Regions from separate parts of the Facivitalis istanbulensis genome, predicted to be linked through region 2. Evidence: riboswitches for the same ligand, from Rfam matches in the RefSeq annotation. Region 2 holds a riboswitch; each other region holds the start of a gene.
What was found. Region 2 has a riboswitch for cobalamin ahead of RN629_RS13735 (DUF1636 domain-containing protein). Riboswitches for the same ligand answer to the same signal wherever they lie in the genome.
Positions count from the first base shown of each region.

Region 1: another riboswitch for cobalamin. It lies ahead of RN629_RS11725 (DUF1852 domain-containing protein); the one in region 2 lies ahead of RN629_RS13735 (DUF1636 domain-containing protein).
Region 3: another riboswitch for cobalamin. It lies ahead of RN629_RS14215 (TonB-dependent receptor plug domain-containing protein); the one in region 2 lies ahead of RN629_RS13735 (DUF1636 domain-containing protein).
Region 4: another riboswitch for cobalamin. It lies ahead of RN629_RS13235 (TonB-dependent receptor); the one in region 2 lies ahead of RN629_RS13735 (DUF1636 domain-containing protein).

Region 1 covers NZ_JAVSCQ010000018.1:56,288-63,944, reverse strand. Annotated here, with positions in the region: gene RN629_RS11740 (TonB-dependent receptor) at 1-1,007, opposite strand, end outside; gene RN629_RS11735 (FecR family protein) at 1,105-1,974, opposite strand; gene RN629_RS11730 (RNA polymerase sigma factor) at 1,971-2,528, opposite strand; cobalamin riboswitch at 2,721-2,942, shown strand; gene RN629_RS11725 (DUF1852 domain-containing protein) at 3,064-4,050, shown strand; gene RN629_RS11720 (methionine synthase) at 4,080-5,108, shown strand; gene prpB (methylisocitrate lyase) at 5,178-6,098, opposite strand; gene prpC (bifunctional 2-methylcitrate synthase/citrate synthase) at 6,113-7,276, opposite strand; gene prpF (2-methylaconitate cis-trans isomerase PrpF) at 7,291-7,657, opposite strand, start outside.
Region 2 covers NZ_JAVSCQ010000025.1:27,123-34,779, forward strand. Annotated here, with positions in the region: gene RN629_RS13725 (glycoside hydrolase family 2 TIM barrel-domain containing protein) at 1-2,565, shown strand, start outside; gene RN629_RS13730 (S9 family peptidase) at 2,562-4,829, shown strand; cobalamin riboswitch at 5,017-5,202, shown strand; gene RN629_RS13735 (DUF1636 domain-containing protein) at 5,297-5,704, shown strand; gene cobT (nicotinate-nucleotide--dimethylbenzimidazole phosphoribosyltransferase) at 5,701-6,711, shown strand; gene RN629_RS13745 (histidine phosphatase family protein) at 6,708-7,265, shown strand; gene cobS (adenosylcobinamide-GDP ribazoletransferase) at 7,262-7,657, shown strand, end outside.
Region 3 covers NZ_JAVSCQ010000027.1:21,103-28,759, reverse strand. Annotated here, with positions in the region: gene RN629_RS14225 (efflux transporter outer membrane subunit) at 1-446, shown strand, start outside; gene RN629_RS14220 (TonB-dependent receptor) at 569-2,731, opposite strand; cobalamin riboswitch at 2,908-3,130, shown strand; gene RN629_RS14215 (TonB-dependent receptor plug domain-containing protein) at 3,313-5,262, shown strand; gene RN629_RS14210 (ABC transporter substrate-binding protein) at 5,262-6,155, shown strand; gene RN629_RS14205 (FecCD family ABC transporter permease) at 6,152-7,135, shown strand; gene RN629_RS14200 (ABC transporter ATP-binding protein) at 7,132-7,657, shown strand, end outside.
Region 4 covers NZ_JAVSCQ010000023.1:50,888-58,544, reverse strand. Annotated here, with positions in the region: gene katG (catalase/peroxidase HPI) at 1-2,036, shown strand, start outside; gene RN629_RS13240 (hypothetical protein) at 2,084-2,392, opposite strand; cobalamin riboswitch at 2,478-2,697, shown strand; gene RN629_RS13235 (TonB-dependent receptor) at 2,881-5,106, shown strand; gene RN629_RS13230 (hypothetical protein) at 5,093-6,526, shown strand; gene RN629_RS13225 (glutathione S-transferase family protein) at 6,580-7,251, shown strand; gene RN629_RS13220 (tRNA-binding protein) at 7,238-7,600, shown strand; gene RN629_RS13215 (S1/P1 nuclease) at 7,631-7,657, opposite strand, start outside.

The sequences.
Region 1 (7,657 bases), on a different contig from region 2:
CCATATTCATTGTTGTGAATCTGGCTGTACGCCAGCGAGATGAGCGCCCCGAAATCACCCTGCCGCATCGAGGCCAGGCCGACCAGGCGGGGCGTGACGCCGTTGGTATTGCCGTTGGTCTGCCCCTTGGCCGAGATGACGAATTTCGGCCCCTGATAGTCGAACGGCTTGGCCGTGGTGAGTTGGACGGTGCCCGCGATGCCGCCCTCATCCTGTTCGGCGGCATAGGATTTCTGCACGGCGACGCGGTTGAACAACTCGGATGCGAACAGGCTATAGTCGAACGCACGCGACCGGCTGACCCCGCCACGATTGTCCATGCCCGAGGCGGTGTTGCCCAGCACCTCCATGCCGTTGAGCTGGGTCCGCGTGAAATCCGCGCCCAGGCCGCGCAACGCGATCTGGCGGCCCTCGCCCGAATCGCGCGTGATCGTGATGCCGGGGACACGCTGGAGCGATTCGGCGAGGTTCAGGTCGGGAAAGGCCGCGATGTCGGAGGCGAGGATGTCGTCCTCCGCGCCGACCGCGCGCCGCTTGAGATCCTGTGCCGCCGTCAGGCTGCTGCGATAGCCGGTGACGACGATGTCGCCGTCATGGCCCAGCGGATCGCGCTCACCCGCGCCGATGGCCAGCGCGAATACGGGTGCGGCGGCGACACGGGCGGCGGGCGGGCGCGGCCCCGCGCCATCGGCCCGCAGGATGAGAACGCCATCGGTCATGACCGGCCGCAGGCGGGTGCCGCGCAGCAGGACGGCGAGCGCGGCGCGCGGCGTATACCGGCCGGTCACGCCCTGTGTCTGCCGCTGCCCGATCAGCGCGGGCGAGGCGACGACCTGGATGCCCGTGACGTTCGAATAGGTCGACAGCGCCGAGGCGAGGCTACCCGCCGGTATCGCGAAAGCAAAAGTGCCCGCCGCAGGGCCCGCGGGCTGCCCCTGTGCCACGGCCGGCGCGACGCAGGTCGCCGCCGCCAGGATGTATACAGATGCTCCACCAAACCGCTTCATCGTGATCGTCCCCCAATCCGGCGCATCGGCGCGCCACCAAGCGGAAGACGGATCAGCGGGCACGATCCGGACAATGTTTTTTAGCGACCAGCGCCGTTCAGCGCATGGGCTTCAGCGTTATCCCGTCCGGCTCCTCGACCACCCTGAATCCGAGTTCCGCGCCGATGGCGCGCAGCAGTTGCTGGGGGCGATCGGTACGGAAGCGCCCGAAGACCTGCATCGACGCGAGCGGCTCGCCGGGCATGACGACGCGGGTATCGCCCTCGCGGCGCAGCACCTCGACCAGATCGTCGAGCCGCATCCCGGCGGTATCGATCCATCCCTCCCGCCAGTCGGGCAGCGACGGATCGAACCGCACCGGCCGCTCCGGGACACCGTTGCGCATATTGCTGCGATACCCCGCCGGGACCACGACGCCGCGCGGCGATCCGGCGGGGTCGAAGCCCACCGCGCCGCGATAGACCGCCAGCGAAACCTGCCGCCGGGTCATGCCGAGGTCGAAGGCGGTACCGAGCACCCGCGCGTCCGCCCCGCCCGCATGGACGACGAACGGGCGGGAGGGATCGTGCCGCACGTCGAAAAAAGCCTGGCCGGCGAGGAGCCGGGCGCTGCGTCCGCCGGCGGAATAGACGATGCGGACCCGCGTCGCCCCGTCCAGCCTGACCGAGGAGCCATCCGCCAGCGTCACCGCGGCTTTCTCGCCCGCGCGGGTCGCCAGGGTGCGCGCCCATGACCCGGGCGCTACGGGCGTCGGCGACGGTCCTTCGCGGGTCATAAGCAACAGCGCGGCGACGGCCAGTATCGTCCCGCCGCCCGCCGCGACACCGCGTCGGCGCCGCCGCAGCGCGCGCACCTGCTCGTCGGACAGGCGGACGCAGCGCGCCGCCGCCTCATGCAGCGCGTTGGAGAAAACGGACTCGTCGACCGGCATCGGCTCGCGCCCCGCCGCGTCGTTCCGGGGAGTCATGCGCCACCGTCCATGGTGAAGCCACGCTTCGCCATGGCCGTGCGCAGATCGTTCAGCGCGCGGACGACATGCTTTTCGACCGCCGCCACGCTCATGTCGAGACTGTGCGCGATATCGGCCGTGCTGACGCCGTCGACCCGCTTTCGCAGGAAGATCTCGCGCCGCAATGGCGGCATCCGGTCCAGCGCCTGGGCCAGGATCGCCACCGCCCGGCGAAATGCCAGGACATGGTCGGCCGTCGGCTGCGGACAGACCATGTCGTCATTAAGTTCCGCCGGTGCCCTCCGGCTGGCGGTGCGGTGATGGTCGAGCAGCAGATTGCGCGCGATCGCGAAACACAATGCCTTCAGATTGTCGATCCGCGCCGCCGGATAGCCCAGCAGGCGCAGCAGCGTTTCCTGCGCGATATCCTCGCCATCGGCGTGCTGATCGACCCGTCCGTGGATGAAGCTGCGCAGCGCACGCATCAACGCGGCATCGGGACAGGCCACCGACGATGCCAGATCGGACACCGGGAAATGGGCGGTGGAGCCGGGATATTTTGCGCTGCTCACCTACCCCTCCCCGACCAGTCGTGTCGGCGGCCGCTCTACGGGCGCATCGTGAAGGCCGGATGACAATCGCTGCGGGCGCATATCCTCCGCCGGAACCGCCACGCACGCACGGTGATGGCCGCGCCTCTCACACAACAAATAAGGATATAAAGATATCTTTATATCCTTATTGACAGCAAGGCCGGGATGGTGTTGAACCAGCCTTGTCGAGGTTCCCCATCCCAGGCATGGCGATGGGGCTAAGACGGGAAGCCGGTGGTGTCCTTCGGGGCAGAATCCGGCGCTGCCCCCGCAACTGTAAGCGGCGAGCGGCGGTTCCATTTCGTGTCACGGGGCTTTGCAAGAGGCCCGGGAAGGCCGGAGCCACCGCGTTGACCCGTGAGCCAGGAGACCTGCCTCCGACGCCATAACGTTCCTCGGACGGGGGTTCCTCCGGTGGATCGCGCTTGACGCAAGGACCGGGGCGAACGCCCTCCGGGCCTGTCCACGCCTTGCGCGCTCTTCCTTGCCCCCTGCCCTCAAAAGCAGGTGAGTCATGACGAATAGCGGGTTCACATTCACGATACACAGCATCCCGTTCGACGAGGATTATCGTCCCGCCGACAGCACGCGCATCACGACCAATTTCGCCAATCTGGCCCGTGGAGAATGCCGCCAGGACAATCTTCGGGCGACGTTGGCGATGATCGACCACCGCTTCAACACACTGATCCCTTGGGACAATCCCGCCGGGGATCGCTATACGGTCGAACTCCGGATCATCTCCGCCGCGATCAGGGTCGGCGCCGACGAACGGGGCGAATCCTTTCCGCTGATCGAAATCCTGCACACGGGCATCATCGACCGGAGCAACGGCGAACGCATCGACGGGATCGTCGGCAACAACTTCTCATCCTATGTCCGGGATTATGATTTCAGCATCCTGCTGCCGAACCATCTCGCGCTGGGCGGCGATGGCGGGACGCCGGACCGCTTCGGCGACCTGCACGGCAATCTGTTCAAGCATTTCCTGCAATCCAGCGCCTATCAGGATCATTTCAGAAAGCCCCCGGTCATCTGCCTGAGCGTATCGAGCAAAGAGACCTATCACCGGACGGCGAACATCCATCCCATTCTTGGCGTCGAGTACAGGAACGACAGATTCTCGCGCACCGACCAGTATTTCGAGAAGATGGGAATGACGGTGCGGTATTTCATGCCGCCGTACAGCGTTGCGCCCCTGGCCTTCTACCATATCGGCGACCTGCTCAACGACTATAGCAATATCGAGCTGGCCAGCACGATCAGCACGATGGAAACCTTCCAGAAGATCTACCGGCCCGAAATATACAATGCCAATTCGGTCGCCAGCGCGCATTACCGGCCCAGCCTGAACTATCAGGACCATTCCCTGACCCGCATCGTCTATGATCGCGAGGAGCGCAGCAGGCTGGCCGTCGCGCAGGGGAAATTTGCCGAGGCGCATTTCATCAGGCCGCATGGCGCGATGCTCGAACGCTGGTCCGCGACCTGCGGCCTCTGATCTGCACGAACGACACAAGGTATTGCATCATGACGATATTGTTGCCGACGACGACCACGGGCAGCCTGCCAAAGCCGTCCTGGCTCGCCCAACCCGAAACGCTCTGGTCGCCCTGGAAACTGGACGGCGAAGAACTGGTCGCGGGCAAGCAGGACGCGCTGCGCCTGGCGGTGGACGATCAACGGCAGGCCAGCATCACGATCATCGGCGACGGCGAACAGACACGCCAGCATTTCGTCACCACGTTCATCGAGCATCTGAGCGGCGTCGATTTCGCGAAGCGCGAGACAGTACGCATCCGCAACCGCTATGATGCCAGCGTCCCGACGGTCGTCGGTGCCGTCGCGCGTCCGCGCCCGGTCTTTGTCGAGGATGCCCGCTTCCTGCGCGCGCAGACCGATCAGCCGATCAAATGGACCCTGCCCGGCCCGATGACGATGATCGATACGCTCTACGACGCCCATTACCGGAGCCGCGAGAAGCTGGCCTGGGAATTCGCCAGGATCCTGAATGAGGAAGCCCGGGAATTGGAAGCCGTCGGCGTCGACATCATCCAGTTCGACGAGCCCGCATTCAACGTCTTCTTCGACGAGGCCAACGACTGGGGAATCGCGACGCTGGAAAAAGCGGCCGAAGGGCTCCGGGCCGAAACCGCCGTGCACATCTGCTATGGCTATGGCATCAAGGCCAACACCGACTGGAAGAAGACGCTCGGCGCCGAATGGCGGCACTATGAGCAGACCTTCCCCAGGCTGCGAAAGTCCAGCATCGATATCATCTCGCTCGAATGCCAGAATTCCCGCGTTCCGATGGATCTGATCGAACTCATTCGCGGCAAGAAGGTGATGGTCGGCGCGATCGACGTGGCCACCAGCATCGTCGAGACGCCGGAGCAGGTCGCCGACACGCTGCGCCAGGCGCTGCGGTACGTCGATGCCGACAAGCTCTATCCCGCCACCAACTGCGGCATGGCCCCCCTCCCCCGCGCCGTCGCGCGCGGCAAGCTGGAGGCCCTGGCCGCCGGGGCAGCGATCGTCCGCGGCGAACTGGCGGCCTGACCCACCGGGCAGAACCGCGCGATCGGGGAGTGCGAATGTCCGTCACGGCACCCGCACTCCCCCGTTCCATCAGGGCCTTGGCAACGCGTCGGGAACGATCGTCCGGACGATCGAGGCATCCAGCGCCTCATAATCGTGCAGCCCGATCACGTCGTATAGTTCGGCCCGCGTCTGCATCCGCTCGACCATGTTGTGCGTACCGCCGTCGCGTCGGATCGCCGCGTACAGTTCGGCCTGCGCCTTGTTCGCCACGCGTAGCGAGGATACCGGCCAGATCACCATCTTGTAGCCCATCGCCTCGAACGCATCGGCGGTGAAGAACGGGGTCTTGCCGAACTCGGTCATGTTCGCCAGCAGCGGCACGCCGGGCATCGCGGCGGCGAACGCCTCGAACATCTCGCGGCTGGTCAGTCCTTCCGGGAAGATGGCATCCGCACCCGCGTCGACATAGGCGCGGGCGCGCTGGACCGCGGCATCGAAGCCGTCGACCCCGACCGCATCGGTGCGCGCGACGATCACCAGGTCGCGCGCCGCCTTTCGGGCCGCTGCCACCTTGGCCGCCATATCGGCGGTCGGGACCAGGCTCTTGCCGTTCAGATGGCCGCATTTCTTGGGCAGGACCTGGTCTTCGAGATGAACCGCGCCCGCGCCCGCCTCCTCGAAGGTCCGCACCATGTGCATCACGTTGAGCGCCTCGCCATAGCCCGTATCGCCATCGACCAGCAGCGGCAGCGCGGCCGACCTCGCGATCTGGCGAATGAAAAAGGCCACTTCGTCGACGGTGATGATGCCCAGATCGGGCAACCCCATCGAGGCGGTCATCGCCGCGCCCGACAGGTACAGCCCGTCAAACCCGGCATTGCGGGCCTGGATGGCGGACTGGCCATTATGAGCGCCGGGCAGGCGATAGATGCCCGGTCGCGACAAAGCGGCGCGGAACCGCTTGCCGGCGGATTCGGTCGGATGCCCGGCGGCAACGAGATACGGCACGGCAGGATACTCCTTCAGGCTGCGAGATGGTCGCCGCGCGCGGCGAGCGGCACCCAGGCGAGGTCTTCGGGCCCGGTATAATGGGCCGACGGACGGATGATCTTGTTGTCCTGCCGCTGTTCGATGACGTGCGCGGCCCATCCGCTGGTGCGCGCGATGACGAACAGTGGCGTGAACATCGCGGTCGGCACGCCCATCAGATTATAGGACACGGCCGAGAACCAATCGAGATTGGGGAACATCGCCTTGGCGTCCCACATCACCTCCTCGATCCGCGCGGCGACGGCGAACTGGCGCTGGGCTCCCGCCTCGTCGGCCAGGGTCTTGGCCACCCGCTTGATGACGATGTTGCGCGGGTCCGCCACGGTATAGACCGGGTGGCCGAAGCCGATCACGACCTCCTTCGCCGCGACCCGCCGGCGGATGTCCGCCTCCGCCTCGTCGGGGGTGGCGTAGCGTTTCTGGATCTCATAGGCGACCTCGTTCGCGCCGCCATGCTTGGGCCCGCGCAACGCGCCGATCGCACCGGCGACCGCCGAATACATGTCCGACCCGGTGCCCGCGATCACCCGCGCGGTGAATGTCGAGGCGTTGAATTCATGCTCGGCATACAGGATGAGCGAGGTGTGCATGGCGCGCGCGAAGCTGGCCGATGGCGCTTCGCCATGCAGCAGATGGAGGAAATGGCCACCGATGCTGTCATCGTCGGTCTCCACCTCGATCCGGCGGCCATGATGCGCGAAGTGATACCAGTAGAGCAGGATCGAGCCGAGCGAGGCCATCAGCCGGTCGGCGATGTCGCGCGCGTCGGCGACATTGTGATCGCGCGCTTCGGGCAGCACGCAGCCAAGCGCCGACACGCCCGAGCGCATCACATCCATCGGGTGCGCGGCGGCGGGGATCGCTTCCAGCGCGCCCTTCACCGAACGCGGCAGCCCGCGCAGCCCGCGCAGCTTCTTCTTATACGCCGCGAGTTGCGCCGCGGTCGGCAGCGTGCCGTGGACCAGCAGATGGGCGATTTCCTCGAACTCGCTCGTCTCGGCGAAATCGAGAATGTCATAGCCGCGATAATGAAGGTCATTGCCCGTCCGGCCGACGGTGCAGAGTGCCGTGGTCCCGGCGGTCACGCCGGACAGCGCCACGGATTTCTTGGGCTTGAAGGTTGGGACGTCGTTCATCGGCTCTTATCCTCTCAGCAATTGTCACGCGGCACGTGGACATGACCGTCCATCAACACCCGCGCGCTTCGGCTCATGATCGCGCTGGCGATGGTCCATCGACCGTCGGTTCGCCGGGCTTCGGCCCCCACCCGCAAGGTGCCGGAGGGGTGGCCGAAGCGGATGGTGGCGCGCTCGCCACCGCCCGCCGCCCTGTTGACCAGGGTGCCGGGGACCACAGCGGCGGCGGCGATCGCGACCGACGCCGTGCCCATCATCGCGTGGTGCAGCTTGCCCATCGACAGCGCGCGGACCAGCAGGTCGATCTCGCTCGCCAGCACTTCCCGGCCGCTCGCCGTGCGGTGATCGATCGGCGGCGCGACGAACGCGATCGCGGGGGCG
Region 2 (7,657 bases):
TCCAAGCTCCCCGCCGAATTCGACATCAGCCGCGCCGCCCGGCCGGGCAAGAACACCATCGCGATCGAACTCTATCGCTTTTCGGACGGCAGCTATCTCGAGGATCAGGACTTCTGGCGGGTCAACGGGATCGAGCGGTCGATCACCCTCTATGCCGCGCCGCAGACGCATATCCGCGATCTGGCAATCGATGCGGGCCTGACCCATGACTATCGCGACGGCACGCTGTCGGCGACCGTCGATCTGGCGGGCGCGACGCGGGCGACGAGCGTGCGCGCGACGCTGCTCGACGGCAAGCGCACCGTCTTCACCCGGACCGCGACACCGGCGGGCACCACCGCGACGATCACCGCCGAGATTCCGGGCGTGAAGACGTGGAGCGCCGAGGCCCCCAATCTCTACGCCCTGCTGGTCGAACTGCTCGACGATCACGGCACGCTGATCGAGGCGACCAGCCGCCGCATCGGCTTCCGCACGGTCGAGGTGGCGGGTGGCGAGGTGCGGGTGAACGGCAAGCGGATCATGATCCGCGGCGTCAACCGGCACGAGCATGATCCCCACAGCTTCCACGTCGTCTCCGAGGCGACGATGCGCAAGGATATCGAGCTGATGAAGGCCGCCAACATCAACGCGGTCCGCACCTCGCACTATCCCAACGACCCGCGCTGGTACGACCTCACCGACGAGTACGGCCTGTATGTGATGGACGAGGCCAATATCGAGAGCCACGGCTACTTAAGCCTTACCCAGGAAAAGAACGACCCGACGCTCAACCTGGGCCACAAGCCCGAATGGGCCGCCGCGCATCTCGACCGGGTCCAGCGCATGGTCGAGCGCGATCGCAACCACCCCTCGATCATCTTCTGGTCGCTGGGCAATGAAAGCGGCGTCGGTCCCAATTTCGAGGCGGCGGCCCAATGGGTCCGCGCGCATGACCGGACGCGGCTCATCAACTTCCTGGGTTACAGCATGAGCGGCTGGCGGCACCCGACCAACGACTATGTCGACATTTTCGCGCCCATGTATGACGATGTCGAGAAGCTGGCCGACTATGCGACGCGGCCCGAATTCACCCAGCCGCTGATCCTGTGCGAATATGCGCATTCGATGGGCAACAGCCTGGGCGATTTCCAGGGCTATTGGGACGTCTTTCGGAAATATCCCAAGTTGCAGGGCGGCTTCGTCTGGGACTGGGTCGACCAGACGATGATCCGGAAGGACAAGCAGGGCCGGCCCTATTGGGGGCAGGGCCTGGACTATGATCCCGATCCCAAGGATGCCGGGCTGCACGGCGACGACAGCCCGGTCGGCGACGGGGTGATCCGGTCGGATCGTACCCCCGACCCCGAATATTATGAGATGGCGCATGTCCAGTCGCCGATCACCTTCACCCATCAGGGCGGCGGCTGGCAGGTGGTCAACCGCCACGACCATATCGACCTGTCGCGCTTCACGCTGGACTGGGCGGTGCTGGAGAATGGCGTCGAGACGGCGCGCGGCTCCATCGCCACGCCGCCAGTCGCGCCGGGGCAGAGCGCGCCGATCGCCTTCACCCTGCCCGCGCCCCGCGATGCGACGGCGGAACGCTCGCTGATCCTGCGCGCGCGGACCAGGGCGGGCGCGATCCCGCCGCTGCCCGCGGGCCATGTCGTCGGCTGGGAACAGTTCGCGCTGTCCCCGCCGGTCTTCACCGCCGCCCCCGCTGGCTCGGTCACGCCGGACGAGAGCGCCGATGCGATGATGTTGAAGGCGGGGAATGCGGTGCTGGAGATCGACCGTGCGACCGGCCTCGTCCGCCGCTATGCCCATGACGGCAGGACGCTGCTGACCGGCGGCGCACCCGATTTCTATCGCGCGCCGACCGACAATGACGTGGGCGCTGGCGTACCCAAGAGCCATGCGATGTGGCGCTATTTCTCCGAGCATCGCCGCCTCGACGCCATCCGCCGCGACGGCAATGCGATCGTGGTCGATCACGACATGGGCGTCGGCTCGGTCACGATGCAGACCCGCTGGACCATGGCCCCGGACGGCAGCGCGACCGCGACGGTCCGCTTCACCCCGCTGCGCGCGACCTTGCCCGATCCGTTGCGCGTCGGCCTCGCCTTTGCGACGCCGGGGCAGCAATTCACCCGTGTCGACTGGTTCGGGCGCGGGCCGTGGGAAAGCTATGCCGACCGCAAGACCGGCGCGATGATCGCGCGCTGGGACGGGCTGCTCGCCGACCAGTATCATGGCTATGCCCGCCCGCAGGAGTCGGGGAACAAGACCGATGTCCGCTGGCTGCAACTGACCGGCGGCGGCACCGGATTACGCGTGACGGGGGCGCAGCCGCTGTCGGTCAACGCGCTGCCCTTCCCCTATGGCGACCTCGCGCTGAAGCCGCCCGCACAGGCGCATAGTTCGGACATCACCCCGCATGGCGACGGCACGCTGCTGATCGACGCGGCGCAGGCCGGGGTCGGCGGCGATACCGGATGGAACCTCGATGGCCGGGCGCACATGCCCTATCGCATCGCGCTCCGGCCGCTGACCTACCGCTTTACGATCGGAGCCGCGCAATGAAGCGCCTGTTCGCCCTCTCGCTGCTGCTGACCGCCACGCCGATCGCGGCGCAGACCGTGCCCGACCGCATCGCCCGGTCGCTGGCCCTGCGTGACCAATGGCAATGGCTGACCCGCGACATCGCCTCCTCCGCCGAATGGGATGCGGACGGGCGGCATTTCCATTATCGCAAGACGGTGGCGGGCGGCTTCGCCTTTATCGACGTGGACGCCGCCACCCGCGCCAAGGCCCCGGCCTTCGACGCCGCGACGCTCGCCCCCGCCCTCTCCAAAGTGATGGGGCAGCCGGTCGCGCCGCTGCGCCTACCGTTCGACCATTTCGCCTATGCGCCCGACCGTCAGGCAATCAGCTTCACCATCGGCTATGACGACGGCGTCACCTATAGCTGCACCCTCGCCCGGCCGGTCTGCCGCATCGTGCCGCCCGAAAACCCCGCCCGCCCGCGCGGCTTCGGCGTGGTGCGCGACCTGCGCGTGGCGGCCGACAACCACCCCCGCCGCTCGCCCGACGGCAGGCTGGAGGCGCTGGTCCTCGACGACAATCTGGTCGTGCGCAGGGCCGGGGGTGGCAAGGAGCTATGGCGCAGTCAGGACGGCAGCCCCGCCAATTTCTACGACCCCGAAACCATCGCCTGGAGTCCCGATGGCCGGTACATCGCGCTCCAGCGGGTGCGGCCCGGCTATGCCCGGATGGTGACGCGTGTCCTCGCCGCGCCGCCGGGCAAGATCCAGCCCGAGGTCGTCCAGCAACTCTATCCCAAGCCCGGCGACACGGTCGATCAGGAAGCACCCGTCCTGTTCCGCGTGTCCGACGGCCGACGGACCGAGATCGACCCCGACCTGTTCGCCCATGCCTATACCCTGTCCACCCCAGAGTGGCGGGCGGACGGCAAGAGCTTCGCCTTCGATTATCTGAAGCGCGGTTTCGGCGCGGCGCGGATCATCGCGGTCGATGCCGACACCGGCACGGCGCACGCCGTCGTGACCGAAAGCCCGAAGACCTTCGTCTTTCGCGACCGTATCTGGTCGCATGACGTGAAGGGGCTGGGCCGCGAAATCCTCTGGACATCGGAGCGGGACGGCTGGCGGCATCTCTACCTGATCGACGGCGCGACCGGCCGGGTAGTCCGCCAGATCACCAAGGGGCCATGGGTCGTCCGCGACATTGCGAAAGTGGATGACGACAAGCGACAAATCTGGTTCTCGGCCAGCGGCTTCGTCCCCGGCGAAGACCCCTATTACAAACACTGGTTCCGGGTCGATTTCGACGGCCGCAACCTGACCCGGCTGACGAAGGAGAATGCGACGCACGAGGTCCGCTTCTCGCCCGACATGACCCGCTATGTCGACGTCTATTCGCGCACCGACAGCCCGGAGACGATGGAGCTTCACGACGCGCGCGACGGACGCCTTCTCCAGACGCTGGAAAAGGGCAACATCGCCGCGCTGACCGCCGCCGGGTTCCGCCCGCCCGAGCGCTTCACCACCAAGGGCCGCGACGGGAAGACCGACATCTACGGCATCGTCGTTCGCCCGCGCGATTACGATCCCGCGAAGCGCTATCCGGTGATCGAGAACATCTATGCCGGGCCGCACGACAGCTTCGTCCCCAAGGCGTTCTGGCCGTTCGGCGGCTTTTCCGGCGGCGACCGCGTCATGGGGATGCAGCAGCTCGCCGATCTGGGCTTCATCGTCGTGATGATCGACGGCATGGGCACCGCCAACCGCTCGAAAGCCTTTCACGACGTCGCGTGGAAGAACCTGGCCGATAGCGGCTTTCCCGACCGGATCGCCTGGATGAAGGCGCTGGCGGCGAAGGACCCCGCCGCTGATATCAGCCGCGTCGGCATCTATGGCGGCTCGGCGGGCGGGCAGAGCACACTCAATGCGCTGCTCTTCCACCCCGATTTCTACAAGGCCGGGGTCGCCTATGCCGGGTGTTTCGACAACCGGATGGACAAGATCGACTGGAACGAACAATGGCTCGGCTATCCGGTCGACCAGAGCTATCTCGACGCCTCTGGCGTGGTCCATGCGGGGCAGTTGCGGGGCAAGCTGATGCTGGTCGTCGGCGAGCAGGACTCCAACGTCGATCCCGCCAGCACGACGCAGGTGGTCGATGCGCTCATCAAGGCGGACAAGGATTTCGACCTGCTGGTCATTCCCGGCGGCGAGCATACCGCCGGACGCACCACCGGGCCGGTCGCCTATGCGATGCGGCGGCAATATGCCTTCTTCCTGAAGGCGTTGCGCGGGGAGGAGTAGGTTCCATACCCCGAAGCGAACGCACCACCCCGGCGAAGGCCGGGGTCCAGTCTCGGCGTCTTATGAGGCGCGCCACGTGCGACATGGCATCTGGGCCCCGGCCTTCGCCGGGGTGGTGCTGATGGAGATAGGGTCCGACGCCGGGCCGCTATCGGGGAAGATATTGCCACTCCCCGCCCACACGCCTATCGCTCCCCCCGCGACAGGTTCCCCCTTGGGGGAATCAAAAGGGAATGGGGTGCGATGCCCCGGCTGCCCCTGCAACTGTAAGCGGCGAGCCGTTCGCCATCACGCCATTGGGGATGTCCCCGAGAAGGCGGCGGACCGGCCCCGACCCGCGAGCCAGGAGACCTGCCCGTCGCGGTCGTCTTTCGACCGGTCAGGGTGTACCGGACGGACGGGGCTTTCCCCCTCGCGCGACGACAACGCCTTTGTGGAGATGTGCCCCAAGTGACCGAGCCGAACCCATGCTGAAACCCGCCGCCCCCGGCCCCGCCGTGGTCGCCTGCAACACCTGCCGCCTGTCCGACGATGCGCGCGAGAATGACGAAGGACGGCGCGGCGGCGCGCTGCTGGTCGAAGCCTTGCGCCGGGTGCAGGCGTCCGACCCCGCCTATGCCGGTGTCGCGGTGGAGGAGATGCCCTGCCTCTTCGCCTGCCAGTCCTTTTGCGCCGTCCATCTGCGCTGTCCGGGCAAGGTCGGCTATGTGATGGGCAAGTTCGCCCCCGATGACGACGCCGCGCGCGCCATCCTGGACTATGCCCGCGCCTATGCCGACAGCGACTGGGGACAGGTGCCGTACAAGCAATGGCCGCAGGGGGTGAAGGGCCATTTCCTCACCCGCACCCCGCCCGAAGGATTCGTCGTCGAATGAGCGCCTTCCCTACAGTTACCGCGTTCGAGGCAGCGCTCGCCGCGCTGCCCGAACCCGATGCCGCCGCGCGCGACGCCGCGACCACACGACAGGGCCAGTTGACCAAGCCCCCCGGCTCGCTGGGCCGGTTGGAGGAGATCGCGATCTTCCTCGCCGGGTGGCAGGGCCGCGCGCGTCCCCGGATCGAACGCGGCCGCGCGGTGATCTTCGCAGGCAATCACGGCGTCGTCGGTCGCGGGGTCAGCGCCTTTCCGGCGGACGTGACGGTGCAGATGGTCGCCAATTTCGCCGCCGGAGGGGCCGCGATCAATGCGCTGGCCGCCGCCGCCGGGCTGGACCTGAGCATCGTGCCGCTCGACCTCGACCGGCCGACCGCCGACTTCACCACCGCACCCGCGATGAGCGAGGCGGAATGCCTGGCCGCGCTGTCCGCCGGAGCCGAAGCGGTGGGCGATGCCGACCTGCTCGTGCTGGGCGAAATGGGGATCGGCAACACCACCCCCGCCGCCGCGCTCGCCGCCGCCAGTTTCGGCGGGGAGCCTGCCGACTGGGTCGGCCCCGGCACCGGCGTCGACGCCCACGGCCTGTCGCGCAAGGCGGCGGCGGTGGCGGACGGGTTGGCGCTGCATCGCCCGCATTTGACCGGCGCGTTCGAGATTCTCCGCCGTCTGGGCGGGCGGGAGATCGCGGCGATGGCGGGCGCGGTGCTGGCCGCGCGGGGGAAGCGCGTGCCGGTCGTGCTCGACGGCTTTATCGGCACCGCCGCGATCGCGCCGCTCGCCATGGTCCATCCGGCGATCACCGCGCATTGCCTGAGCGGGCATTGCTCGGCCGAGCCGGGGCATGTCCGGCTGCTCGACCGGCTGGGGTTGCGGCCGATCCTGTCGCTCGACATGCGGCTGGGCGAGGGCAGCGGCGCGGCGGTGGCGGTGCAGGTGATCCGCGCCGCGCTGGCCGCACATGACGGCATGGCGACCTTTGCCGAGGCGGGGGTGGCCAAGGGGTGACGCGCTTTCGGCTCCATCTGCTCCGGCATGGCGAGCCGGAACTGACCGGGGTGATGCTGGGGCGGACCGACAGCCCGGCGACGGCGCAAGGGATCGCCGCCTGCGTCGCGCGCGCTGAAGGTTTGGCGGTCGCGCGGCGGATCAGCTCGGACCTATCGCGCGCCCGCGCCTGTGCCGAGGCGATCGGACCGGCGACGGTCGATCCCCGCTGGCGCGAACTGGATTTCGGTGCGTGGGACGGGCTGCCCCCCGACAGCATCGATCCCGCCGCCCGCGCGCGCTTCTGGGACGATCCCGACGCCAACCCGCCGCCGGAGGGCGAACGCTGGTCCGATCTGGTCGCGCGAGTCGGGGCTGCGATCGCCGAGCTGCCGCCCGAACCGACGCTGGTCGTCACCCATGGCGGGGCGATGCGCGCGGCGCTCGCGGCTCTGTGCGGCTTCGATGCGCACACCGTCTGGGGCTTCGCGCTGCCCTATTCCAGCCTGTTGACGCTGGAGATTTGGGAGGGCGCGCCGCGCACCGCGCAGGTGACGGGGCTGGTCACGGCATGAAGCCGCTGATCGTCGCGCTGGGATTCCTGACCCGCCTGCCGATGCCGCGCGTGGCGGCGGACCAAGCCGATTTCGCGCGCGCGATCCGGCTCTATCCGGTCGCGGGGCTGGTGATCGGCGCGATCGTGGCGGGGGCCGGTTGGCTGGGCGCGTGGGTCGATCCGTGGGTCGGGGCGCTGGCGGCGCTGGCGGTATGGGTGTGGGCGACGGGGGCGTTACACCTCGACGGTCTGGCGGACCTGTCGGACGGGCTGGGCGCAGCGCATGGCGACCGGGCGCGGTTGCTGTCGGTGATGGCGGACCCGCATATCGGCAGCTTCGGCGTCGTCGTGCTGGTGATACAGTTGCTCGCCAAGCTGGTCCTGCTCCACCGCGTGCCGCCCGATCACTGG
Region 3 (7,657 bases), on a different contig from region 2:
TCAACCTGTCCGGGCTGTTCAGCATCGATGTGCTGCATCTCGCCGATTTCGGCTGGGACGCGCGCAGCACCAGCGTCGGGCCAGCCCTGTCCCTCCCGATCTTCACCGGCGGGCGGCTGCGTCGCCAGCTTGCGCTGCGGCATGTCCAGGAGCGGGCCGCCGCGCTGACCTATCGCAAGACCGTGCTGGAGGCGTGGCGCGAGGTGGACGATGCGCTGGGGATGGTCCACGCGCTCGACCGGCGGCGTGACCTGGCAGCGGAAGACCGGAGCGCATGCGCGCAGACCGTGGCCGCGCTCGAGGCGCGCTATCGCCGCGGGGACATCGCGGCCGCGCCGCTGATCGAGGCGCAAGCGGCGGAGATCGCGGCCGACCGGGCGTATCTGCGCCAGACCATCGCCGGCGCGCTGGCCCGCATCCAGCTACGCCTCGCGCTCGGCGGTTGAGCCCGCGCCGACCCGGAGGCCGCGCGCATGACCAGGCCCTGGGCGTGGATGTCCGGCGGAAACAGCTATGGCGTGGTGCCGCCTGAATGGGGCGCCACCACGCGAACAAAGCCCGCCGAGCCTTACAGGTCGAACGCGGCGGACAGGGAAATGGTGCGCGGTGCCCCCTGGAAGAAGGTGCCGAACGAGGCGACGCCGGTCCAGTAGTGCCGATCGGTGACATTCGTCACCGCCGCGCGCAGGGTCATGCGCTGGCGGCCCAGCGCGACCGCCTGACGCACTCCCAGGTCGAAACGGGTCCATGCGGGCAGCGTCTGCCGGTTGGCGGCGTCGACGAACTGCGACGCGGTGTGGACCGCCGCGGCGTTGACGTTCAGCCCGGCAAGCAGCGGCACGTCCCAGTCGGCGCCGAGATTGAACTGGACCTCCGGCACGCCGATCGGGCGATGGCCACGATTGGCCAGAACCGCCGTCCGGGTCAGTTCGGCATCGAGCAGCGTCAGCCCGCCGACCACGCCGAAACGGGGCGTGATGCGGCCATAGGTCGACAATTCCAGCCCGCGCACGCGCTGTTCGCCGGTCTGGCCATAGAGGCCGCCCGCCAGTTCGCCGATCTGGCGGGTGATGCGGAACGCGCCGATCGATCCCCCGATCCTGCCGAAATCGAACTTCATGCCCGCCTCGATCTGCCGGGCGACATAGGGGGCGAGGATTTCGCCCGCATTGCTCGCCAGCGCCGGCGCGACATCGCCACGGCTCAGTCCTTCGACATGATTGCCGTAGAGCGAGATTCCGCGCACCGGACGCACCACCAGCCCGACGAACGGCGTCGTCGCGCTCCGGTCATAGGCGGCGGACAGCGTGCCGACATTGGCGACATAGTTGTTGGCGCGGATATTCTGCCGCCGCGCGCCGATGGTCAGCAGGATGGTTTCATCCCATGCGGACAGGACATCGGCGACGGTCACGCCCTTCAGCGTGCTGTCGGACAGGCGCGGGCGGTCGCCGCGCCGTACCGGTGCCTGATACAGCGCCGGGGCGGGCCGATAGAGATTGCCGCCATAGGCCCCGGCAACGGCCGAGAGATATCGCGTCGTATCCTCGTCATACACATTGGCCTGCACGACGAACTGGTGCGCGATCGGCCCGGTGTCGAACTTGGCCCTCAGCCCCGCTTCGGCCACGCGGGCGTCGATGTCCATCTCGTAAAGCTGCGGCGCGGTCTGTGTCCGCCCGTCGCTGCTGGCGATCACGCGCGCGGAGGCGAAGAAGCGATCGACGGTGCTGCGCCGTCCACCGGCGGCGGCGAACAGGGTGATCGCATCGTTGATCTTGTAGTCGACGCGGGCCAGCACGCCATAATCGTCGATATGCGAATATTCCCAGCGCTGCGTCGGATTACGGCGGCCATCGGGCGCATCGGGAATGGCCACCCCGGCCAACGCGAAATAGGGACGCAAGGGGGCGACGAACCGGTCGGTCTGCGCCACGACGTGGAGCGAGGCCCGCAGCCGGCTGCCGCGATAGTCCAGCGCCAGCGCGCCCACGCTGCTATGTTCGTCCTGATGGTCGAAGGGCGTGTTGCCGTCGCGGACCGACGCGATCGCGCGCACGCCCCAGGCCTCTCCGGCACCGAAACGCTGGGCGACATCGGCCTGTGCGCCGAAACGCAGGGCCGAACCATAATCGACCGTGAACCGGCGCAGCCGACCCTCGGCGCTTTTGGGAACGATGTTCACCGTGCCGCCGATCCCGCCATTGGGCGACATGCCGGTGATCGCCGCCGATGGCCCCTTCAGCACCTCGACCCGTTCGGCATAGTCGGTGAAGATGCGAAAGCTGGGGGCGACGCCGAACGTACCGTCGAACGCGATTTCACCGCTGGTGCCTTCGTTGATCGGGAAGCCGCGAATGTAGAAGGTGTCGAACGGCGCGCCGCTGCCCTGCGTCGCGCGGACCGACGGGTCGAGGGCCAGTGCCTCCGACGCGGTATCCGCCTGCCGGTCGAGCATGAACTGTTCGGTATAGCTGGCGATGCTGAACGGGGATTTGGTGATGTCGGTATTGCCGAGCAGGCCGTTGCGCGCGCCGGAGGCGACCTGTCCGCCAGCATAGGGCGGTGGCGGGGCCGCCGGGTCGCGCTGCCCGACGACGATGATCTCGGGCTCCCGGTGCCGCTGATCCGTATTCACCTCAGCGGCGGTGGCAGCCGCATGTTCGACGGACGACGCGTCCGCCGGGGCCGCTGCGACGAAGGCAGCGACCGCCACGAAGATACTCGACATGATTTCCCCCAGGTTGCGTGGGACATCGCCTATGAATGTTGCGAGTGATAGTCAATAGCCCCTATGGCCATGTTCCCTTGGGGCCCTGGGCGGGGCAATTGCGCCGGTCCCATCGGGTTCATATTGGCCAACCGGTCGAATTCGGATACAGGCGATCCGTCGTTCCGGCCAAATCGGGACGACAGATCGCGCCGGTTCCCCGAAAGGGGATGAAAACGGGAATGCGGTGCGGGCGGTGCGAGGCCGCCCCAATCCGCAGCTGTCCCTGCAACTGTGAGCGGCGAGCACGATGCGCATGCACCGGCCGAAAGCGCCGGGCAGCCACTGGGGCAACCTGGGAAGGCGCGCATCGGGCGACGACCCGCGAGCCAGGAGACCTGCCGGCGTGGGTCGCTCAATGCCTGGGTCCAGGGAATGGCCACGGCACGGAACCTTCCGTTCGAGCGACGAAAGCGGCGCGGCCCGGGGCCGCAGACGGCCGTGGGATGGCGGGCACCGCGTTCGCCCGTCCTCGCGCGCCGGCGTTCGCGTGTGCGGACGGCCCCGCCACGTCTTTGCGACTCGACGCGGGGGGAACAGGCATGACCAGGACATTCATATCGCTGCTGACATTGACGCTATCGGGGACGGTCGCCATGCCCGTGATGGCGCAGAGCAATCCGACGCTGCCCACCCGGGATGCCGCCGGGAACGACATCGTCGTGACCGCGTCGCGCTCGGGAGACGGGACCGAGGTGAAGACCCTGCCCGCCTCGGTCACGCTCATCACGAACGAGGATCTGCGGGAACGACAGACGCGCATCGTGTCCGACGTGCTGCGCGACGTGCCCGGCGTCGCGGTCAGCCGGACCGGCGCGATCGGCGGCCAGACCCAGATCCGCATTCGGGGCAGCGAGGGCAACCATGTCCTGGTCCTGATCGACGGCATCAAGGCGTCGGACCCTTATTATGGCGAATTTGACTTCGGCACGTTGATCGCCGACGAGGCGGCGAAGGTCGAGGTGCTGCGCGGGCAGCAATCCTCGCTCTACGGATCGGACGCGATCGGCGGCGTCATCCAGTATATCACGCTGACCGGCCGCGAGGCGCCGGGCCTTTCGGCACGGGCCGAGGGCGGTTCGTTCGGCACCTTCTCCGGAGGCGCGCGGGCGGCGGGCTTCACCGACACGCTCGATTACGCCCTGTCCGGCTCGCTTTATCGGACCGATGGCACACCGACGGCGCGGGGTGGCACCCGCGATATCGGGTCGACCAGCGTCGGGGCCAGCGGCAAGGTCACATGGACGCCGTCCGCCATTTTCAAGCTCACCGGCGTCGGCCGCTACAGCAACACCGCCGCCGACACGAACAACAGCGAGAATGATCCCGCCAGTCCGCGGTTCGGCTATACCGTCGACAGCCCCGGCGTGCGCTTCGTCAACGAGGCGTTTTACGGTCTGGCCCGCGCCGAGCTGGCGCTGGCGGACGGCCGCTGGACCAACGCCCTGACGGGGCAGTTCGCCGACACGACGCGGCGCGGCTACAAGGCCCGGGGCTTCGACTATGGCGACAAGGGACGCCGCTACAAGGGCACGTTCGAGACCAGCTACCGCTTCGGCACCGATCGCATCGTCAACCGGGTGACCGGCGCGGTCGATTTCGAGCGGGAAGAATTCCAGAACACGACGCCATCCTCCTTCGCCTTCCAGGGCCGCCGCTCGACCGACAATTGGGGCTTTGTCGGCCAGTATGAACTGACCGTCGACAATGCCTTCTCGGCGGGCGCGAGCATCCGCCGCGACGAGAATAACCGCTTCGCCGATGCGACGACCTGGCGCGCCCAGGCCGGATACCGCCTGCCCTTCGGCCTGCGCGTGCGGGGCGCCTATGGAACCGGCGTCAAGAATCCGGGCTATTTCGAACTCTATGGCTATGCCGACGGCCGCTATATCGGCAATCCGAACCTGCGGCCCGAAAAGTCGAAAGGATGGGAGGCCGGCGTCGATCAGGACTTCGCCGGCGGCAAGGCGACGATCGGCGCGACCTATTTCGACAGCCAGCTCGAAGACGAGATCTACACGGCCTATCCCGCCCCGGCCTTTATCGCGACGCCGTCGAACCGCACGACGAAATCGCGACAGCATGGCGTCGAGGCGTTCGTGTCGGCGCGACCGATCCCGCAGATCAAGTTCGACCTTGCCTATACCTATCTCCATGCCCGCGAAAACGGGATGGAGGAGGTCCGTCGCCCCAAGCACGTCGCCAGCCTGAACACCACCGTGTTCAGCGCCGACCAGCGGTTCAGCGGCACCCTGACCATGCGGTACAACGGACGCAACACGGACGTCGCCTATACCGATCCGAGCTATGTGCCGGTCCGCGTGTCGATGCAGGAATTCGTCCTGGTCAACCTCAACGCCGACTACAAGCTGACGAACCGGGTCTCGGTGTTCGGCCGCGTCGAGAACCTGTTCGACGAACGCTATGAGGAAGTGTTCAGCTTCGCGACCCCCGGCCGGGCCGCCTATGGCGGGATGCGGGTCCGCTTCTGATGCGGCTCCGGTCGATCCTGCTCGCGCTGACGTTGCCCGTCCTGGCGGGCGGCTGTAGCGGCGGCGGATCGGCCATCCCCGCGCCCCGGCGGCATCCGCTGGCGGTGATGAGCATGAACCAGTGCACCGACCAGCTCGTCCTGGCGCTACTGCCGCCCGAGCGGATCGCCTCGGTCAGCTGGTTGTCGCGCGATCCGGGCAGCTCGGTCATGGCCGCCGCGGCGAAGCGGGTCCGGGTGAATCGCGGGCTGGCCGAAGAGGTGCTGGCGCAGAAGCCGGACCTGGTGATCGCCGGGACCTTCACGACGCCCGCCCTGCGCGGCATGTTGACGCGCCTGCGCTATCCGATGATCGAGGTCGACCATGCGAACAGCATCGACGACATCCGCCGCATCACCCGACAGGTCGCCGCGGCGGTGGACGAGCGCGCGCGTGGCGAGGCGCTGATCGCCAGGATGGACGCGCAGCTGGCGGCGCTGGCCCGCGCCCCGGGGCCCCCGATCAAGGTCGTCGCCTGGGACCGCACCGGCTTCGCGGCCGGACAGGGCACGCTGTATGACATCATTCTTCAGGCGGCGGGCGCGCGCAATCTGGTGCGCGAACCGACGACGCTCAGCTACCGCAAGCCCGATGTCGAGCTCCTGCTGAAGGCCGATCCCCCCTTGCTGGTCCAGGGATCGGTCGCGGCGGACGGGCTGGGACTGGGGGACGATGTGCTGCGCCACCGCGTGGTCCGGCGCCTCTGGGGCCATCGCATCCTGCCGATCGCGCAGGCCTATTATATCTGCGGCACGCCGATGATCGCCGACGCGGCGATCCGGCTTCGCGGCCAATTGCGCGCCGCCGCCCGCCGGGCGGGGACGACGCCCCCCATCAAGGAGACGACAGGGTGAACCGATGGCTGGTGCCGGGCCTGATCCTGCTGCTGCTTCTCCTGTCCTGTGCCTCGCTGCTGGCCGGCACGATCTGGTTGTCGCCGGGGCGGACGCTGGCCGCATTGCGCGATCCCGGTCCCGATCTGGCGACGCTGGTGATCGTCGAGGTGCGCCTGCCCCGCCTCGTCCTCGCCTTGCTGGTCGGCGGCATTCTCGGCCTGTCCGGCGCGGTGCTGCAAGGGCTGTTGCGCAATCCGCTCGCCGAGCCGGGCCTGCTGGGTGTTTCGTCGGGGGCATCGCTGGGCGCGGTGGTCGCGCTCTATTACGGTTTTGCCGCCAGCTTCACGCTGGCGACGCCCTTGTTCGGGCTGGCCGGGGCGCTGGTCACGATCGGCGTCGCGCTGTTGCTGTCGCGGCGCGGCGGAACCCTGTCGCTGATCCTCGCCGGGGTCGCGGTATCCGCGATCGCGACCGCGGGGATCACGCTGGCGCTGAACCTCGCACCCAACCCGTTCGCGGCCTATGAGATCATGACCTGGCTGATGGGGTCGCTCAGCGATCGCAGCTGGGACCATGTCGTGCTGGCGGGGCCGTTCATCGTCGCGGGGGCCGCGCTGCTCCTGTGCACCGGCCGGGGCCTCGACGCGCTGGCGCTGGGCGAGCGGCAGGCCGAAAGCCTCGGCATCGACCTGACACGGATCCGCCTCCTGGCGATGATCGGAACCGCCCTGGGCGTGGGCGCCGCGACGGCGGTGACCGGGGCGATCGGTTTCGTCGGCCTGATCGCCCCGCATCTGGTCCGCCCCCTTGTCGGGCATCGACCGGGCGGTACGCTGGTCCCGGCGACGCTGGCCGGCGCGGCGATCATATTGGCCGCCGACATCGCGACGCGCAGCCTGCGCTTCGGGCCGGACATCAGGCTGGGCGTCTTCGTCTCGGTCATCGGCGCGCCCTTCTTCCTGTGGCTCGTCCTTCACGTGCGGAGAACGATGGCATGATCATGGTCGCACTGGAAAACATCACCGTCACGCGCGGCCGTCACACCGTGCTGCACGGCGCCTCCACGACCTTTCGCGCGGGGCGGCTGACGGTGGTCATCGGCCCGAACGGCGCGGGCAAGTCGACCCTGCTCGACGTCGCGGCCGGGCTGCTGCCGCCAAGCGCCGGACGGGTGATGCTCGACGGCCAGCCCCTGTCCGCGCTGTCCCGACGCGACCTGGCCATCCGGCGCGCCTATCTCCCCCAGAATCCGCAGGTCGACTGGGCGATCAGCGTCGAGCGTGTCGTGGCGCTCGGGCTTACGGCGCATCTTCCGGCCTTTGGCGGGCTTCCCGGCATATGGCGGGCGCGGATCGACACCGCGCTCGACCGTTTCGACCTCGCCGATCTGCGCGATCGCCCCGCCACCCAGCTTTCGGGCGGCGAGCTGGCACGGGTGATGCTGGCCCGCGCGACAATCGGCGACCCCGCGCTGCTGATCGTCGACGAGCCGACCGCCGGTCTCGACCCGCGCCATGCGC
Region 4 (7,657 bases), on a different contig from region 2:
ATGGCGCGGACTATGATTATGTGAAGGAATTCAACAGTCTGGACCTCGCCGCGGTCAAGGCTGACATTCGCCGCGTGCTGCACACGTCGCAGCCCTGGTGGCCGGCCGATTATGGCAATTACGGACCCTTCTTCATCCGCATGGCCTGGCACAGCGCGGGGACCTATCGCGCGGGCGACGGCCGGGGCGGTTCGGACGGTGGCGAGCAGCGGTTCGATCCGCTGAATAGCTGGCCCGACAATGTCAGCCTGGACAAGGCGCGGCGACTCGTGTGGCCGATCAAGCAGAAATATGGCCGCAAGCTGAGCTGGGGCGACCTGATGGTCCTCAGCGGCAATGTCGCGCTGGAGGATATGGGCTTCAAGACGGTCGGCTTCGCCGGCGGTCGTGTCGACGCATGGCAGCCGGATGTCGTCTTCTGGGGCCCTGAGCTCAAGATGATGGGCAGCGAGCGCACCAATCCGGACGGGACGCTCAAGGGGCCGCTGGCCGCTACCACCATGGGCCTCATCTATGTCAACCCGGAAGGACCGGGCGGCAATCACGATCCGATCGGCGCTGCCGCCGATATCCGTCGCGCCTTTGGCAACATGGCGATGGACGACGAGGAGACGCTGGCGCTGATCGCGGGCGGGCATACTTTCGGCAAGGCGCATGGCGCGCATCCCGCGGACAAGTGTCTGGGGGCCGCGCCGACGGTCGGCGCGATCGAGCAGCAGGGCCTGGGCTGGGCCAACAAGTGCGGCAAGGGCAATGCCGAGGACACGATCACCTCGGGCCTGGAAGGCGCCTGGTCGGCGGAGCCGACCAAGTTCACCACCCAGTATATCGACAATCTGCTCAATTATGACTGGGTGAAGGTCAAGAGCCCGGCGGGCGCGACCCAGTGGGTTCCGCCGGGCGGTGCCGCCGCGAATCTGGTGCCCGACGCGCATGTGCCGGGCCTGCGTCACGCGCCGATCATGTTCACCACCGACATCGCGCTGAAGGACGATCCCGGCTTCCACAAGATCCTGGTCAGCTGGCAGAAGAATCCCGAGCTGTTCAGCAAGGCCTTCGCCCGCGCCTGGTTCAAGCTGACCCATCGCGATCTCGGCCCGCGCGCCCGCTATCTGGGCAATGAGGTGCCGAGCGAGACCTATAAGTGGCAGGATCCGCTGCCCGCCGCGAGCTTCGCGCCGATCGGCGAGGAGGATCAGGCCCGGTTGAAGACGATGGTCCTGGGCTCGGGCCTGTCGGGTCCGGCGCTGATCCGTGCCGCCTGGGCGTCGGCCTCGACCTTCCGCAGCACCGATATGCGCGGTGGGGCGAATGGCGCGCGGGTGCGGCTCGATCCGCAGCAGGGCTGGGCGGTCAACGATCCGGCCGAGCTGAAGATGGTGCTCGCCAAGCTGGACGCGGTCCGCCAGGACTTCGCGAAGAGCGGGCGGCAGGTGTCGATGGCCGACCTGATCGTGCTGGGCGGCAATGCGGCGGTCGAGCAGGCGGCGCAGCGCGGCGGCATGGCCGTGCACATCCCGTTCCGGCCCGGTCGCGTCGACGCGGTGCAGGCGCAGACGGATGTCGCGTCCTTCGCGCGTCTGGAGCCGGTCGCCGATGGCTTCCGTAACTATTACGGACCCAAGGCGGAGGTCAGCGGCCCCGTGGCGTTGGTCGACAAGGCCGATTCGCTCGACCTGACCGTGCCCGAGATGACCGTGCTGGTCGGCGGGATGCGCGTGCTCGGCGCGAACAGCGGCGGGTCGAAGAATGGCGTGCTGACCACCCGGCCGGGAACGCTCAGCAACGATTTCTTCGTCAATCTGCTGACGATGGATACGGTGTGGAGCAAGGCGGCGACGCCGGGCCTGTATGAGGGCAAGGATCGCGCGACGGGGGCGGCCCGCTGGACCGCGACGCCGGTCGACCTGATCTTCGGTTCCAATTCCGAACTGCGCGCGGTGGCGGAGGTCTATGCCTCCGACGACGCCAAGCAGAAGTTCGTGACCGATTTCGTCGCCGCCTGGACGAAGGTGATGAACGCGGATCGCTTCTGATCCCGGACGGCCCGGCGGGTCCATCCCGCCGGGCCGTGACGGGGATGTCAGCGTCGCCGTGACGTCGTTCGCGACCGGGTCGCCTCCGTTCGGGGCGGCTCGGTCGATTCCACCAGTTCGACGACCTCGAACGCATAGCCCGCCCAACCGCGCTGGCGCACCGCCTCGGCCATGGCGGCATCCTTGCTACCCGCGTCCTTGCGCGACTTGGCATGGCCCCAGAACACCTCGGTGCGTCCATCGCCCAGGTCGGCGACGATCCGCCAATAATGGGTGAAGGGCGCGGCGGTCGGGCCGATCGTCTTCACATAGCCGTCCGCCATGGTCGCGGTCAGGTAGCGGGTCTTGCGTGCCATGCCCGCTGATAGCGCGAAACCGCGCGGTGCGGCATCGCCTTGACGGCCCCGCGCAAATCTTTCAGTCAGTTCGCGGCCGGAATATTCCGGCCATGATCGCGCCGGTTCTCCCCATAAAGGAGATGAAATGGGAACGCGGTGAGGGGAGGCGACTTCCCGAATCCGGGGCTGTCCCTGCAACTGTAAGCGGTGAGCGGATGAACGGGGGACGGTGAATGCCGTCCCGGCCACTGGCGCAAGCTGGGAAGGCGTTCAGCCCGTGTCGACCCGTGAGCCAGGAGACCTGCCGGCGTCAGGTCGCTCATGCCCGGCCCAGGGGGTGGTCGAGGCTAGGTCTTTTCCGACGAGCGACGCCCAAGGTGGCGGAGGCGCATGGGGGGCCATGGCGAGTGCGGAAAATCGCGTCGATCGTGCGCATGGCACCCGGCTGTCCGGCGACGGACGGAAGGCACTCGGCTTGTTCGCGACAAGACGCTATAGGCATTAAAATGATATATCATAACATTATCAGCGCGGTTCCGTTGAGGCTGTGCGGAGGACTTGCGCTGGCGCTGGGCGCCGGCGTGCCGGGGACGGCAGCGGTGGCGGTCCAGCCGCACGATGATCGCGCGGGCGAGACGCAGCGCGCGGAGAGCGGTCAGGGCGACGGCACGATCCTGGTGATCGGCGCGCGTGAGAAGCAGGCGATGGACCAGCCCAATGCGACCGCCAGCCGCCTGGGGCTGACCCCGCTGGAAACGCCCGCCAGCATCGCGTCGCTCGACGGAGCGATGATCCGCGCGCGTGGCGACCAGTCGATCGTCGAGGCGACGACCCGCGCCCCGGGCCTGTCGAGCGTCGCCAATCCGGGCAATGGCGGCACCGCGCTGGCGGCGCGCGGCTTTTCCGGCCAGGGGTCGGTGCTGCAACTGATCGACGGGGTGCGACTGTTCCCGGCGGCGGGAACGATCACCTTCCCGACCGATCCGTGGATGATCGAGCGGATCGACGTGCTGAGCGGTCCGGCGTCGGTGCTGTACGGCCAGGGCGCGCTGGGCGGCGCGGTCAATGTCGTGATGCGCAAGCCCGACACGGAGCGTATCGAAGGGCAGGCCGAGATCGGCTATGGCGCGCAGGACAGTTTCCGCGCGGCGGCGGGCATCGGCGGTCCGGCGAGCGAAAGCCTGGCCTATCGGTTCGACGCCAGTTACCGGCGGTCGGACGGCTATGTCGACCGGGGCGGTTCGCGCAGCTTCGCCCTGTCGGGCACGCTGCGCTGGACCCCGGACCCCACATTGGTGGTGACGCTGCGAGGCGATCATGGCAACCAGCGGCCGACCGGCTCTTTCGGTACACCCTTGATCGACGGCCGGCTGGACCTGCGGGTGCGCGACCGGAACTATAATGTCGAGGATGCGCGGATGCGCTTCGTCGACGATCGCGCCTCGCTCCAGATCGACTGGACGCCGAGCAGCGCGATCAGCGTGTCCAACCTGGCCTATTACCTGACCAGCGATCGCTTCTGGCGCAATCTGGAAAGCTATTGCTGGGTCGCGCGGACCGGACAGTGCGCGGACGGGTCGGCGGGGACGCCCGGCACGGTCCGGCGGAGCAGCAATTACGGCATTCGCCACGACCAGCAGCAATGGGGCGATCAGGCGAGCGTGACGTGGCGCAGCGGTCTGGCACCGGGGATCACCAATGCGCTGGTCCTGGGCATCGACGCCAATCTGGTGCGCTTCACGCATGAGAATGATTTCGGATCGGATGCGCAGGTCGACGCGGTCGATCCCTTCGCCTTCGCGCCCGGCCGTTTCCTGGATACGCAGGGAATCGCGCCGCGTTATCGCACCCGCACCACCGCGCTGGCCGTGTTTGCCGAGGACCGGGTGGCGCTGGGCCGGCACTGGTCGGTGGTCGGCGGTTTCCGCTATGAGGAGGATGAGGTGCGGCGCTGGGCGATCAGCTATCCCGGCGGCACGCGGACCGATCGGTTCGCCTTTGAAAAGACGTTCCGCAACGCGACCTGGCGTGTCGGCACCGTCTATCAGCCGAGCGCGACCCTGTCCTTCTACGGCCAATATGCCACGGGCGTCGATCCGCTCGCGACGCTGACCACCGTGGCGACGGGCCAGGTCTCGTTCGGCAATGCGCGCGGCCATCAGGTCGAGGCGGGGGCCAAATGGCTGTTCCTGAACGGCCATGGCAGCGCGACGCTGGCCGCGTATCGCATCGTCAAGACCGGCCTGCTGGCGCAGCGCACCCTGTCCAGCCCGATCGAGCAGGTCGGCCAGCGATCGGCGCAGGGGATCGAGGCGGCGGTGGCGCTCGACCTGCCGCAGGGTTTCGGCATCGACGCCAACGGCACGGTGCTGGATGCGCGGTTCGATGATTTCCGATCGGGCGGTACGGACTTTACCGGTCGGACTCCACCCAACGTGCCCGAGACGCTGGGCAATCTCTGGCTGCGCTGGGATGCGACGCCGGCGGTGCAGGCGCGTGCCGGGCTGCGCTATGTCGGCCCGCGCTTCTCGGACAATGGCGATGCCTTTCGCATTCCCGGTTATGCGACGGTGGATGCCAGCCTGTCCTATGCGTTGAGCCCGCGTCTGGCCCTCGACCTGCGCCTCTATAATGTGTTCGACAAGGCCTATGCCGTGACCGCCTATGGCGACCAGCAATGGTTGCTGGGACGGCCGCGTTCGCTCGACGTGGCGTTGCGTGCGGGGTTCTGACCGGCGCCGGGGCCGCGCCGTCCTGCGCTACGTCTTCCTGACTCATCGCTGGGCGGGCATCCTGGCGTGCCTGCTCTTCGCCATGTGGTTCGCCTCCGGGCTGGTGATGCTCTACGTTCCTTATCCCGCGCTGCCCGCGGCCCAGATCTGGGCGGGGGCAGCACCGATCGACTGGGCGCGGGTACGCTATCGACCCGAGGGCACGGCACGGCGGATCACGCTGGCGATGCGCGGGGCCGCGCCGGTGTGGTGGGTCGAGGACCGGGATGGCGCGACCCGTATCCTGTCCGCCGAGACGGGCCTTGCGCCCGCGCCGGTCGATTCGGCGCATGCACGGGGCGTCGCCGCCCGCTTCGGTGGCGCGCCCGTCCGCGCGGTCGAGCGGATCGCGGACGACCAATGGACGGTCGCGGGTGGCTTCGACCGGCATCGCCCGCTGTGGAAGGCGAGCCTGGCCGATGCCGCCGCGACCGACCTCTATATCTCCAGCCTGACCGGGCAGCCGGTGCAGCGCACGACGCGCGGGCAGCGTTTCTGGAACTGGCTGGGATCGGTGCCGCACTGGCTCTATCCCACCATCCTGCGCCGCGATCAGTCCGCATGGCGGCAGGTCGTGATCTGGGTCTCCGGCCCATGTATCGCGGTGGCGTTGACCGGACTGTGGATCGGCATCCTGCGTATGCGCCCCGGGCGGCGGCGGTATCGCGGCGGGCGCATGACGCCCTATCATGGCTGGATGCTGTGGCATCATGTCAGCGGGCTGCTGGGCGGGGTGATGCTGACGACCTGGATCGTCAGCGGCTGGCTGTCGGTCGATCCGGGACGGTTCTTTGCCGGAACCAAGGCACCGGCCGCGGCGACTCAGACCTATGCCGGGGCGGTCGCGGTGCCGGGCGGGCTGGACCGGCTGGCGGCGCTCGCCCCGCACGCGCGCAGTGTCGAATGGACCGGCGATGCGGGGCGGCAGCGGGTCGCGATCGACCGGGTTTCCACTCACCCGCGCTGGCTGGACGCGCAGGCGCTGCGTCCGGCCCGGTCCGATCCGGGGATGATCGCGCGGGCGGCCGCCGTGCTGGTGCCCGGCGGCGATGTGGTTGGGGTCGAGCGCCTCGCCGTGCCGGATTTCTACTGGTCCGGGGCTCTGCCGGTCCTGCGGCTGCGCTTCGACGATGCGGCGCGGACCTGGCTTTATGTCGATCCGATGAGCGGCGCGCTGGTCGAGCGGCAGGATCGCGTGCGGCGCGCCTATCGCTGGGTCTATACGCTGCTCCACACCTGGAACTGGCCATGGCTTGTCCAGCGTCGCCCGGCCTGGGACGCCTGGATGTGGGTCTGGTCGCTGGCCGGGCTGGTCATGTCGGCCAGCGGGGTGGTGATCGGTTGGCGGCGGTTGCGTCGTTCCGCGCGCACCGGCGGGTGAAAACATCGCCGCCGGGGTTGGCGCGCATGGGGTCCACCGCTTAGATGGGCCCCATGTGGCAACTCTACCAATTCCCGCTCTGTCCCTTTTCGCGCAAGGTTCGTCTGCTGCTGGGTGAAAAGGGCGTCGGGTACGAATTGGTGCGCGAGTCGCCCTGGCACCGGCGCGACGAGTTTCTCGACATGAACCCGGCGGGCCAGACGCCGGTGATGGTCGATGAGGAACGCGGCGTCCTGCTGGTCGATTCGATGGCGATCTGCGAGTTTTTCGAGGAGACGGTCGAGAAATCGGCGATGATCAACGGCACCGCCGTCGGCCGCGCCGAGATCCGGCGGCTGGTGACGTGGTTCGACACGCATTTCTATCAGGACGTGACCGGCCCGCTGCTGCACGAACGGATGGTCAAGCGCGTCGCGCGCACCGGCAGCCCGGATGCCAAGGGTCTGCGCGAGGCGATGAAGGCGGCGGTCGGGCATCTCGATTATACCGATTATCTGCTCGATCATCGCAACTGGCTGGGCGGGGCGACGATGAGTCTGGCCGATCTGGCGGCGGCGGCGCAGATTTCGGTCGCCGATTATCTGGGCGGCATCGACTGGAAGGGACATGAGCAGACCGCGCGCTGGTATCGCGGGCTGAAGAGCCGTCCTTCCTTTCGCCCGCTGCTGTCAGAGCGAATGGAGATGGTCACGCCGCCCTCGCATTACGACAATGTCGACTTCTGACACTCCTGCGCCGGGGCCGATCGGGATCGACGATTTCCTGGCGGTCGATATCCGCGTCGGCACGATCATCGCCGCCGCGCCGTTCCCGGAAGCACGCAAGCCCGCGATCAGGCTGACCATCGATTTCGGCGATGCGATCGGGATCAAGCGCTCGTCGGCGCAGATCACCCGGCATTACACGCCCGAAACGCTGGTCGGGCGACAGGTCGCGGCGGTGGTCAATTTCCCGCCGCGCCAGATCGGCCCGATGATGTCCGAGGTGCTGACGCTGGGCTTGCCCGACGCCGTGGGGGAGGTTGTGCTGATCGCCCCCGACCGGGCGGTGCCCAATGGCGGGCGCCTGTTCTAACCGCATTCCTCCCCAGGCCGGGGAGGCGCGTTACCGGCGGAACGCTGCGTCGAGCAG